3 regions of the Gelidimonas denitrificans genome follow, and region 3 is predicted to be linked to each of the others. Evidence: predicted binding sites of a transcription regulator. Region 3 holds the regulator's gene; each other region holds the start of a gene.
What was found. The regulator HrcA, encoded in region 3, represses chaperone genes, less so after heat shock. The targets are predictions, from matches to a motif close to TTAGCACTCNNNNNNNNNGAGTGCTAA.
Positions count from the first base shown of each region.

Region 1: the regulator HrcA is predicted to act here: its motif matches at 2,379-2,405, upstream of groES (co-chaperone GroES).
Region 2: the regulator HrcA is predicted to act here: its motif matches at 1,439-1,465, upstream of rpoH (RNA polymerase sigma factor RpoH).

Region 1 covers NZ_CM146350.1:336,869-341,086, forward strand. The annotation lists gene groL (chaperonin GroEL) at 202-1,857, opposite strand; gene groES (co-chaperone GroES) at 1,963-2,253, opposite strand; gene FKCLFG_RS01630 (sodium-dependent transporter) at 2,570-3,937, shown strand; tRNA gene FKCLFG_RS01635 (tRNA-Pro) at 4,047-4,123, opposite strand; gene FKCLFG_RS01640 (polyprenyl synthetase family protein) at 4,153-4,218, opposite strand, start outside.
Region 2 covers NZ_CM146350.1:2,715,544-2,719,761, forward strand. The annotation lists gene FKCLFG_RS12650 (cell division ATP-binding protein FtsE) at 1-285, shown strand, start outside; gene ftsX (permease-like cell division protein FtsX) at 282-1,196, shown strand; gene rpoH (RNA polymerase sigma factor RpoH) at 1,531-2,445, shown strand; gene FKCLFG_RS12665 (SCO family protein) at 2,526-3,158, opposite strand; gene cyoE (heme o synthase) at 3,163-4,047, opposite strand; gene FKCLFG_RS12675 (COX15/CtaA family protein) at 4,058-4,218, opposite strand, start outside.
Region 3 covers NZ_CM146350.1:2,391,777-2,395,994, forward strand. The annotation lists gene FKCLFG_RS11150 (NAD kinase) at 1-891, opposite strand, end outside; gene FKCLFG_RS11155 (HAD family hydrolase) at 986-1,678, shown strand; gene hrcA (heat-inducible transcriptional repressor HrcA) at 1,763-2,782, shown strand; gene fur (ferric iron uptake transcriptional regulator) at 2,849-3,280, opposite strand; gene FKCLFG_RS11170 (outer membrane protein assembly factor BamE) at 3,474-4,079, shown strand; gene dapB (4-hydroxy-tetrahydrodipicolinate reductase) at 4,095-4,218, shown strand, end outside.

The DNA of each region.
Region 1 (4,218 bases), 1.6 Mb from region 3:
TTTTTCTCAAGGGAGTAATTCTACGGGAGCCGCTTTATAAGCGAAACGATTTGTATTGTATGTCGATATTACTTTTTGGTATATTTCGGCGACGCGCGCACACTCCTAAGCCCCATGAAAAAACCCGCACGGCGCAAACCGAGCGGGTTTTTTCGTTAGCAGCAGTTTAGCTTGCTTGTATCTAATAACCGAAAACGGTTATTACATCATGCCGCCCATGCCGCCCATGCCGCCCATACCACCCATGCCGCCCATATCAGGCATGCCACCGGCTGCTTTGTCATCAGCCGACTCAGCGATCATGCAGTCTGTAGTCAACATCAGGGAAGCGATCGAGGCTGCGTTTTGCAGAGCTGAACGGGTTACTTTTGCTGGATCCAGCACGCCCATTTCAACCATGTCGCCGTAAGTACCGTTAGCAGCGTTGTAACCGAAGTTACCTGTGCCAGCCAATACTTTAGCTACTACAACCGAAGCTTCTTCGCCGGCGTTTTGGACGATCATGCGCAGCGGCTCTTCCATTGCGCGCATAACGATCTTGATGCCAGCTTCCTGATCAGGATTGTCACCAGTGACCTTGATGTTGGCGCGAGCGCGCAACAGTGCAACACCGCCGCCAGGAACGATGCCTTCTTCGACTGCAGCGCGAGTTGCGTGCAATGCATCTTCAACGCGGGCTTTTTTCTCTTTCATTTCAACTTCGGTAGCAGCGCCAACCTTGATCACAGCAACACCGCCTGCCAATTTGGCAACGCGTTCTTGCAGCTTCTCACGGTCGTAGTCGGAAGTCGCTTCTTCGATTTGTACGCGTACTTGCTTGACGCGTGCTTCGATTGCAGCATGTTGACCAGCACCGTCGATAACGATGGTGTTTTCCTTGCCGATTTCAATCCGCTTGGCCTGGCCCAATTCTTCCAGCGTGACTTTTTCCAGTGTCATGCCAACTTCTTCAGCAACAACTTGTCCACCGGTCAGGATTGCGATGTCTTCCAGCATTGCTTTGCGACGGTCGCCGAAGCCTGGCGCTTTAACTGCGCAGGTTTTCAGAATGCCGCGAATGTTGTTGACTACCAGAGTTGCCAGCGCTTCGCCTTCGACGTCTTCTGCGATGATCAGCAGTGGACGGCCAGCCTTGGCGACTTGTTCCAGAATCGGCAGCAGGTCGCGGATGTTGGAGATTTTCTTGTCGCACAGCAGGATGAACGGATCTTCCAGCAATACAACTTGTTTTTCCGGGTTGTTGATGAAATACGGTGACAGATAGCCACGGTCGAACTGCATGCCTTCAACGATATCGAGTTCGTCGTTCAAGGATTTGCCGTCTTCAACAGTGATCACGCCTTCTTTGCCGACTTTGTCCATCGCTTCAGCGATACGCTCGCCGATCGATGCATCGCTGTTGGCAGAGATTGAGCCGACTTGAGCGATTTCTTTGGTAGTGGTGCATGGCTTGGCGATTTTTGCCAGCTCAACGATAGTTGCTGCAACTGCCTTGTCGATACCGCGCTTCAAGTCCATTGGGTTCATGCCGGCAGCAACGTATTTCATGCCTTCACGCACAATGGCCTGGGTCAATACGGTTGCAGTCGTGGTACCGTCGCCAGCGTTGTCGCTGGTGCGGGATGCAACTTCTTTCACCATCTGCGCGCCCATGTTCATGAGCTTGTCTTTGAGTTCGATTTCCTTGGCAACCGATACACCGTCTTTGGTGATGGTTGGCGCGCCGTATGAGCGTTCGATTACGACGTTGCGGCCTTTAGGGCCCAGAGTAACTTTAACCGCGTTGGCGAGAATGTTGACGCCTTCGACCATCTTGGAACGGGCTGAATCGCCAAATACTACGTCTTTAGCTGCCATGTGAATCTCCTAAACTGATTTTCGGGGCTGGCACTGCTTGAAAAGCTTGCCAGCCTGAGAATGTGATACGACTAAATTATTGATGCCTGACTGATGGCGTGTTGATTACTTCTCAACTACGGCCATGATGTCTTCTTCGCGCATGACGAGCAATTCATCGCCGTCAACCTTGACCGTTTGGCCGGAGTATTTGCCGAACAAAACACGATCGCCGACTTTTACAGCCAACGCACGGACCGAACCGTCTTCCAGAATCTTGCCATTACCTATTGCCAGAACTTCACCTTGATCCGGCTTTTCAGCTGCTGCTTCAGGCAGAACGATGCCGGATGCGGTTTTTGTTTCCTGATCCAGACGCTTTACGATAACGCGGTCATGCAAAGGACGAAGATTCATAAAAACTCCTTAGTATTCAATAGGTTTATGTTTTTTTGCGGCATATTTGCCACAAAGCATTCTTACTGCGCAGCCTTGTATTGGAAACAGGCTTTGCCGCAAAATTTTAAGGCCAGGAGAAACTATTAGCACTCTCCCCTAACGAGTGCTAATTATATGGGGGCTTATTGGCTTTTTCAAGGCGTCAAAAATAACAGTTATGAATTAACTTTCTGATCCAGTTTATGCTTTCGCATATCTGGTTTTCCAGTGCAAACGAAATGCTACAATCCGGCCCTTTCGCCATCCAGGCGTCTGTAATGGAAGAAGAAATGTCATGGGGCAACGCAAATACAGCGTGAAGCGGGACGGCTTCACTTCCAGTTTTGGTGTGCTGGCAGCCACCCTCGGTTCTGCTGTCGGTCTGGGCAATATCTGGAAATTTCCCTACCTGACCGGCGCCAATGGCGGCGCAGGCTTCCTGCTGGTTTACTTGCTGGCGACCCTGTTGATCGGGCTGCCGGTGATGATTGCCGAGATTACCCTGGGGCGTCAGGCCAAGGCTAATCCGATTACCACCTTGCAAACGCTGGCCCCCAAGGGGCAACCCTGGTGGCTGATCGGGGCTTTCGGCATGCTGGCCGCCTTTCTGATTCTGTCTTTTTATTCTGAAGTGGTGGCCTGGGTCTTCGCCTATGTGTTCAAGGCGATCGGCGGCTCCATCCTGAGTAGCGACCGGAGCGTAACCGAAGCTGCCTTTGGCGCGCTGATCAGCGATCCCTGGCAATCGGTGTTCTGGCAGTGGGGCGTGCTGTCTCTCATGGGCGGCATCCTGCTGCTGGGCGTGACCAAGGGCATTGAAGCGCTGACCAAGAAGCTGATGCCGCTGCTCTTTCTGTTGTTGTTGCTGCTGTGCATGGTCAGTCTGACTCTGGACAAGGCTGCTGAAGGTCTGGCATTCCTGTTTAATCCCGACTTCAGCAAAATCACGACTTCCGTGGTACTGACGGCGATGGGGTTGGCGTTTTTCAAGCTGTCGATTGGCATGGGAACCATGATGACCTATGGCAGCTATTTCCGCGACGATCAGAATATACCGGTGACGACTTTCCGCGTGATGAGCGCCGATCTGTGCGTTTCGATGCTGGCAGGCATTGCAATTTTCCCTGCGGTATTCACCTTTGGCTTCACGCCGGCAGCGGGGCCAGCGTTGGTATTCATTACCATTCCAGCGGTGTTTTCCCAGATTCCGATGGGGCAAATTTTGATGGTGGTTTTCTTCGTTCTGACTGCCGTGGCGGCAACCGGCGCCATGCTTTCTTTGCTGGAAGTGCCGGTGGTTATTTTTCACGAGCGCTTTAACTTGTCGCGCTCGAAATCTACTCTGCTGACTCTTGCGCTACTGGCGTTGCCGGCGTCGGGTGCCGCACTGACCAATAGCCTGCTGGCCGACTTCAAACCGTTCGGCCGCAACATGTTTGATCTGTTTGACTTTCTCTCATCCAACATCATCCTGCCGGCAGGTGGCATCGCCATCGCCATCTTTGTCGGCTGGTTTTGGGGTTTGGATAAGTTTAGTGGAGCGCTTTCCAATCGTGGTCAGTTACACAACCAAAGATTGGTGCGCACTGTTTTCTTTCTGTTACGTTATGTCTCGCCGCTGCTGATCCTGGTCGTGATGCTCAAAGGGTTGGGTATTTTCTAGTTGTTTTCGGGCGGGAGCCCGTGAACATGCCGAGTGACACGGAATTTGCGACGAGTGATTTTTTAGGGAAGAAAAATGGCGCTAAATTTTTTGCTTATAGGGCGAAGCCTGGTCGGGGTGAGAGGATTCGAACCTCCGGCCTCTACGTCCCGAACGTAGCGCTCTACCGGACTAAGCTACACCCCGACTGCGATGCAGGCGCAATCTTCGCTATTTCAGTGATTGCGTTTGACTGCAAAGCTGCACAATTCTAGCAAGGAATCCTTGAATCGATTGTCAGG
Region 2 (4,218 bases), 320 kb from region 3:
CGCGCCAAGTCGGAGCCGCAAGCACTGTCCGGCGGCGAACAACAACGCGCGGCGATCGCGCGCGCAATCGTCAACCGGCCGCAACTGATTCTGGCCGACGAGCCCACCGCCAACCTCGACCGCGACAGCGCCAACCAGGTGCTCGAAGCGCTCAAGGCGTTTCACAGCGCCGGCGTGACCTGCCTGATTTCGACCCACGATGAACAATTTCTCGATAGCGCCACGCGCGTAATTTACCTGCGCCAAGGTCAGTTAATCGAGACCTGGCGCAAGGAAACAGCATGAAAATCTGGCTGCGGGAACATCGCTTCGCCTTGACTGACGCGCTGCGCAAACTTATCAGGACGCCCGGCAGTTTCGCCTTCAACGTGCTGGTGGTGGCGATTGCGCTGGCCTTGCCTATCGCTGGCCTGACCCTGCTCGAAAACATTCGTCCGGTCACGCAGCAACTGGCGGTGGAACCCGAGATCAGCCTGTTCCTGGCGGCCGACACGCCGGCCGAGCAGGCGCGCGCACTGGCATCCGGCATCCGCAACACGCTGCCGCCGACCAGCAAAAAATCCCGGATCGAATTCGTCCCGCGCGAGCAAGCGCTGGATGCGCTCAAGGAAAAAACCGGATTGGCCGATGCACTGGAAACCCTGGGCCAGAATCCATTGCCGGACGCCTACATCATCCGGCTGTCGAATACCGATGCTAGCGCAGTCGATGCGCTGGCCGAGCGCCTGAAAGCGTTGCCGGGAGTCGAGACGGTGCAGGTTGATTCGGACTGGGTCAAGCGCTTGGCAGCAATGCTGCAAATAATGCGGCTGGCCCTGCTGCTGCTGGCGGTGACGCTGGGCGTGGTGGTGATGGCAGTGGTGTTCAATACAGTGCGACTGCAAGTGCTGACGCAACGCGAAGAGATCGCGGTATCGCGCCTGCTCGGCGCCACCGATGCCTTCATTCATCGACCGTTTTACTATACCGGCGCACTGCTCGGCGTATGCGCCGGTGCGGTGGCAGTGAGTGCGGTGGCGCTGGCGCTGCAACCGCTCAACGCAGCGATTACAGAATTTGCCCGGCTATACGCGTCAGAGTTCCGCCTTACTGCGCTGGACCTATCCACCACGCTGACGCTGCTGGCGACCAGCGCCGCACTGGGCCTGTTCGGCGCCACTCTATCGGTACGCAGGCATTTGGCGCAACTTCCTTAGCATTTTAAAATATACTGAATAATGTATTTTTAATGATGCCTTATATCATTGCGTAAAAATCATATAAAAACGATATACCCCGCATTTTTATGATTAATGAGATTTTTTACGGAGCGCAATCCGGCCATAAAATCTTGATGCCGCGCAATTAGTAGAACTAATTCGTCTCTATACTTTCTAACTGTGTAGTTGTCTGTTTGACTGGCAATAAATATTGACGCTCCACGCAACCAAAACGCAATTTAGCACTCTCCTATAGAGAGTGCTAAGATATCAAAAGAACTTGTTTGGCATGCCGCAAAGCAATTTCACCATCAGTAATATGAGGAGAAAAATGAAAGTACCAACCACTCAGTCTCAGTCTGTCGCGCCAGCGTTGGTTGCCAATAGCAATAATGCACTCGCGCTGGGATTTTCGGGTAGCTTGGGCAATATCGACGCTTACATCTCGGCAGTCAATCGCCTGCCTATGTTAAGCCACGAAGAAGAAATGTCGCTGGCGCGCCGTCTGCGCGAACAAAACGATCTGGCTGCAGCGCAGGATATGGTGCTGTCGCATTTGCGCCTTGTGGTATCGATTGCACGCGGCTATCTGGGCTACGGCCTGCCACACGCCGACCTGATTCAGGAAGGCAATATCGGCTTGATGAAAGCGGTCAAACGCTTCGATCCCGACCAAGGCGTGCGCCTGGTGTCGTATGCAATGCACTGGATCAAGGCTGAAATGCATGAGTACATCCTGAAAAACTGGCGGCTGGTCAAGGTTGCCACCACAAAGGCACAACGTAAGCTGTTTTTCAATCTGCGCAGCCACAAGGAAGGCCTGGGCGCGATGACGCCGAAGCAGATCGATGCGCTGGCCGCAACCTTGAATGTCAAGCGCGAAGAAGTCATCGAGATGGAAACACGTCTGACCGGACGCGATATTGCACTCGAACCACAGACCGACGATGACGAAGACAAGTTCGCGCCGATTGCCTATCTTTCGTCAGAAACTACCGAGCCGACCAAGGTGCTGGAAGCGCAACAAACCGACCGGCTGCAATCTGAGGGGCTGCAAACGGCGCTGGGCACGCTGGACGCCCGTTCCCGTCGCATTGTCGAAGCACGCTGGCTTGCCAATGACGATGGCTCTGGCGCTACTCTGCACACGCTGGCCGACGAATTCGGCGTCTCTGCCGAGCGCATCCGCCAGATTGAAGCTGTCGCACTGAAAAAGATGAAGGGTGCGCTGGTGGCGTATATCTAATCACTGGCTCCGGCTTCAACGTTAAAAAAGCGCTCCGAAGAGCGCTTTTTTTTGTTTCAACAGTCATCGTTCAACATGCATTATTTCAGCAGCAATTTCAAGTCGCTGGCAATCGGTGCAGCACCTTGTCCGTGCCGGATGAACAGGCGCATCCGGCCCTGCGGATCGAACACGTAGCTACCGGCGGTATGATCCATCGTGTAGCTTCCCGGCTCCTTGCTCGGCGCTTTTTGATAAAAAATACGGAAGTCCTTGGCTATTTTTTCGGTGGCAGCCTGGTCGCCAACCATGCCCAGAAAACGTGGATCGAAGGCCGGCACGTATTGCGCCAGCAACGCCTGTGTGTCGCGTTCCGGATCAATCGACACAAACAACACTTGCACGCGGTCCGACAACGGGCCCAACTCGTGCATGACACTCGCCATTTCCGCCATGGTGGTCGGACAGACATCGGGGCACTGGGTGTAGCCGAAGAAAACCACAACGGCCTTGCCCTTGAAATCGGCCAGAGTCCGGGCCTTGCCATGATGGTCGGTCAGTGCAAAATCTTTGGCGTAATCGATCCCGGTGATGTCGGTATTCTGGAAGGCAACCTTGTCAGGAGAGACCAGGCTCTGCAAGCGTTCCGACAGCGGTTTGTCGCCGCAGGCGGTCAGCACCAGAGTGGCAGCAAAAAGAGTAATCAGCGTACGTGAGGCGGGAATTAAGCGCATGGATTCAAAATGGAAAATAGTGATCGACCAACAGGGCTGCAAATAACAGCGACAGGTAAATAATCGAATAAGCAAATGTCTTACGCGCCAGCAGGTCATTGTAATGGCGATAAATTTGCCACGCGTACCACAGAAAAATAACGCCCAATAGCAGCGCGCTAAACAGATAAATCAAGCCGCTCATGCGCACCGCATAGGGCAAAGTGGTGGTGGCAACCAGTACGATCGTATACAACCAGACATGAAAGCCGGTGAATTCCATGCCATGCGTAATCGGTAGCATGGGCAATCCCGACTTTGCATAATCATCGCGCCGGTACATGGCAAGCGCCCAGAAATGCGGCGGCGTCCAGACGAAAATAATCAACACCAGCAGCCATGCCTGCATCGGCACATCATTGGCTATTGCGGCCCAGCCGAGCGCAGGCGGCATCGCACCGGACAAACCACCGATGACAATGTTTTGCGGCGTCGCCGGCTTCAGAATGATGGTGTAAATCACCGCATAGCCGACGAAAGTGGCGAAAGTCAGCCACATCGTCAACGGGTTGACCAGGTTATATAGCACCAGCATACCCATACCGCCCAGAACGCCGGAAAAAACCAGCGTTTGCGGTACCGTGATGGCGCCGTTGGCCGTCGGGCGACGCGCAGTGCGTGCCATGCGCGAATCGATTTCGCGCTCCACCAGGCAGTTGACCGCGAATGCCGCGCTTGCCAGCAACCAGATACCGACAGTGGCAGCGATGACGACTTTCCAGTCCGGCAAATCCGGAGCGGCCAAGAACATGCCGATCACCGCGCAAAATACGGCCAGTTGTGTGACGCGCGGCTTGGTCAGCGCTAGATATTGGGCCAGACGGTTTTGAGAAGCGATAAGGGTTGTCATTAGGCAGAATTTAAAAGGATGATGACCGCATATGCGCTGCGCCAGGCAAGGTTTGGGATGAGATGATTGCCTTGTAGTTTAGCATCACCAACAACAGCACGAGCAGCGCGGCGCCGCCGTTATGCAGCACTGCAATAGCCAGTGGCCAGTTCAAGAATACGGCCGAGAGTC
Region 3 (4,218 bases):
AGTTAACTGCCCTTCGGCCGACGGATATTCGTTCCAGTGCAACTTCTCGCGCAGGGTATCGTAATAATTCCAGCCTTGCGGATGCATGAAGGTGATGCGGTGCGCGGAACGCTTGATATGGATACGGTCGTGAAGCAATATGCTGGCAAATGACTGCATATCGAAGTTGACGCTGGTATCGCGGCCGCTGACGACTTCGATCATGATTTCGCTCGAATCGGGCACCACAATCGGACGATTTGACAACGCGTGCGGGGCAATTGGCACCAGCACGATGCCGCACAGGCTGGGATGCAGCAACGGCCCGCCGGCCGACAGCGAATACGCGGTCGAACCGGTCGGCGTGGAAACGATCAAGCCATCGGAGCGCTGGTTGTACATGAAGTGGCCATCGACCTCGACCCGCAACTCGACCATGCCGGCGCCAGCCCCGCGCGACACCACCACATCGTTGAAAGCCAGTGCGGAAAAAATATTTTCACCCTCGCGCATCACGCAACCTTCCAGCAGGCTGCGGAATTCCGTCTCGTAATTTCCTGCCAGCATGTCAGCCAGCACCGGCAGCATGCCATCGATCGGAATATCGGCCATGAAGCCCAGCCGCCCCTGATTAATCCCTATCATAGGCACGTCATACGGCGCCAGCTGGCGTGCGATGCCGAGCATGGTGCCGTCACCGCCGACCACAATCGCAACATTGGCCTGCTGGCCGATTTGTGTCGGCGTCATTGCTTCGAAACCGGCCAGTTCAATATCGCGCGCGGTTTCTGCTTCCAGCACCACGGTATATCCTGCGTCATCGAAAAAATGGGCGATCTGGGACAGCGATTGCGCGATACCGGGAGCTTGAGGCTTGCCTATAACAGCGATTGTTTTTGGCGCTAAAGGCATATTGGGTTGGGCTGGAGTAAGGGAGGACGAGGTTCACAGATTAGAACATAATTCAGCCATCTCTTGAAGAATGTGAAAGTTAACGATTTTGAAAATGCCGATCAAAGCTGTACTGTTCGACCTCGATGACACCTTGTGGCCGATTGTTCCAGTGCTAGAACAGGCTGAAAAAGTGTTGCACGGATGGCTGCTCACGCATGCGCCGGCGGTGGCCGGGCGCTATTCGATCGACATGTTGCGCACCCGGCGGCAAGCGCTGATGCAGACTGAGCCGCGTTACCAGATCGACCTCTGGGGCTTGCGCCATGCGACACTTTGCGAGGCATTCCGCCAAGTAGGCGCAGATGTTGCTCTGGTGGATCATGCAATGGTGGTTTTTTCCACTGCCCGCAATGCGGTGACACCGTTTGCGGATGTGGTGCCGGGGCTGACCAAGCTCAATACGCGGCTGGCGGTGGGTTCGATCTCGAACGGTTTTGCCGACTTGCAAGCTATCGGCATCGCCCACCATTTCCAGGCCTCGATTGCAGCGCACCGTTTCGGTCGCGCCAAACCCGATCCGCAGATTTTTCATGCGGCCTGCGCAGCCCTCGAAATCCAGCCGCAGCAAGCGGTGTATGTCGGCGACGACCTTCTGCTGGATGTCCAGGGTGCGCAAAATGCGGGAATGCATGGCGTCTGGATGAACCGTTTTGAGCGCAGCCTGCCCGAACAGTGCCGCCCGGACGCGGTCTGCACCACGCTGCACGAACTCGACCGCTGGCTGATTGACGCGATGGGCGCATAATATTGCTGGCGGCAACTTGTTAGTTGTAACCGCTGTCCCGATATCGCTTCCCGATGTACATATCAACTTGCTTCCTATAAACCTATGCAATTCGATATTCGCGCACAAACTCTGCTCAAGGCCCTGGTCGAACGCTATATCGCCGACGGCCAGCCAATCGGCTCGCGTGCCTTGTCGAAACTATCGGGGCTGGATTTGTCGCCTGCCACCATCCGCAACGTCATGTCCGATCTGGAGGAGATGGGCTTCATCGCCAGCCCGCACACCTCGGCCGGCCGGGTGCCGACGCCGCGCGGCTACCGGGTTTTCGTCGACACCCTATTGACGTTGCAAGCCTTTGACGAAGCAGCGGTCGAGTCCCGGATGCAAACTACGCTGTCCAGAAAATCGCCGCAAAAAATCATTGCCAATGCCGCCCAAGTGCTGTCTTCCCTGTCGCAATTCGCCGGCGTGGTGCTGACGCAGCGGCATGAATCGGTGTTTCAGCAAATCGAATTTCTGCGCCTGTCCGATAAACGGGTGCTGCTAGTCATCGTCAGCCCGAGCGGCGATGTGCAGAACCGCCTGCTACTGACGGACGTTGATTACACGCCGGCGCAATTGGTGCAGGCCGCCAATTACATCAATCAAAATTACGGTGGACTGAGCTTCGACGAAGTGCGCGGGCGGCTGCAAAGCGAATTGCGCAGCCTGCGTGACGACATGACGCGCCTGATGCAGGCAGCGGTGGAAGCCGGCAGCGAAGCGATGACGGATGACAGCGAAGATATGGTGATCGCGGGCGAGCGTAACCTGCTGCGCGTAAGCGACCTGGCCGCCAACATGAATTCGCTGCGCAAACTGTTCGACATGTTCGAGCAGAAAACCAGCCTGATGCAATTGCTCAATATTTCCAGCAAGGCCACCGGGGTCCAGATTTTCATTGGCGGCGAATCGCAACTGATGCCGATGGATGACACCAGCATCGTCACCGCGCCCTATGAAGTCAACGGCCGCGTTGTCGGCACATTAGGCGTAATCGGGCCGACCCGCATGGCGTATGAGCGCGTGATACCGATGGTGAATATCACGGCCAAACTGCTGTCGCATGCATTAAGTCATTAGGTTACGCACGTTGCATTAAAGATTTGAAGCACAGTAGGATGGGTGAAACCCATCCTACGCACTGCATCACTTATTGCGATGCGGGCAATTGTCCTTGATGCAATTGCTGTACAGCGCCAGCGCATGCTCAGAGATGCGAAAACCGCGTTCAGCAGCAATTTTCTGCTGGCGTTTCTCGATTTCCTCATCGTAGAACTCTTCCACCCGACCGCAGTCCAAACACACCAGGTGATCGTGATGCGATCCTTGGTTGAGTTCGAATATGGCTTTACCGGTCTCGAAGTGGTTGCGATTGAGCAACCCAGCCTGTTCGAATTGTGTCAGGACTCTATACACAGTAGCCAGACCGACATCCATATTTTCAGTCAGCAATACCTTGTATACATCTTCGGCCGTCAGGTGGCGCACTGCACTGTTCTGAAAAATATCGAGAATTTTCAGACGCGGCAAGGTTGCCTTGAGCCCGCTGGCTTTTAAATCACTGGGGTTTTTGTTCATGGTTGTCGTAAAACTAAATCCGGTTTGAAACCCCGTCCCTTGGAACGGTACGAAAGTTGAAATCATAACGTGGACTGACAATGCATGCATCCGATATGCAGGGCCGCGATGAGTTAACCAGCCGCTTCAGGTAAGATTCGGGCAGTTCTGTTTTATCATTATGTGTTTTAGCACAATTGAATTGAGATACCTTATGCGATTGCTGCACCCCCACTTCACCCGCGCCCCATCTTCCCTTGCCTTGCTGCTGATCGGCAGTTTGTGCTTAGTGCTAGCAGGATGCGCCTCCAAGAATCCACTGATGGATGATGCGCCTGCAGCCAAGGCAAAGACAACGGATGCAGCCCCGGCCAAAACCGCTGCGGCGGAACCGCTTGACGCCGCCACCGGCACCCGAACTAGCGGCCCGACCGGGATGGCGCGTGTATTGGGCGCTTTCTCGCTCTACAAGATCGATATTCAGCAGGGCAATTTCGTCTCGAAAGAAATGATCTCTCAACTCAAGGAAGGCATGACGCACGATCAGGTGCGCTTCGTGCTGGGTACACCGATGTTGAGCGATATTTTCCACGACGACCGCTGGTATTACCCATTTCGCATGCAAAAAGGCAACGGCGAAGTCACCACCAGCCGCGTGACGGTGTATTTCAAAAATGATCTGGTGGAGCGCTTTGAAGGTGGCGATTTGCCTACGGAAGAGGATTATCTCGCGCGCATAGCGGGCAACCCGCCAAAAGACAAAGCGCCCGAAGCCGCTGCACCCAAAGCCGCTCCCACCAGCGTCGCTGCCCCAAAATAATTACCTGAAAATCGCATGAACCAAATGAAAATCGCCGTCGCCGGCGCATCCGGCCGCATGGGCCGGATGCTGATTGAAGCCATCCACAACGCAGTTGACGCCACGCTGACCGGCGCGCTGGACATCGCGCAAGCGCCTG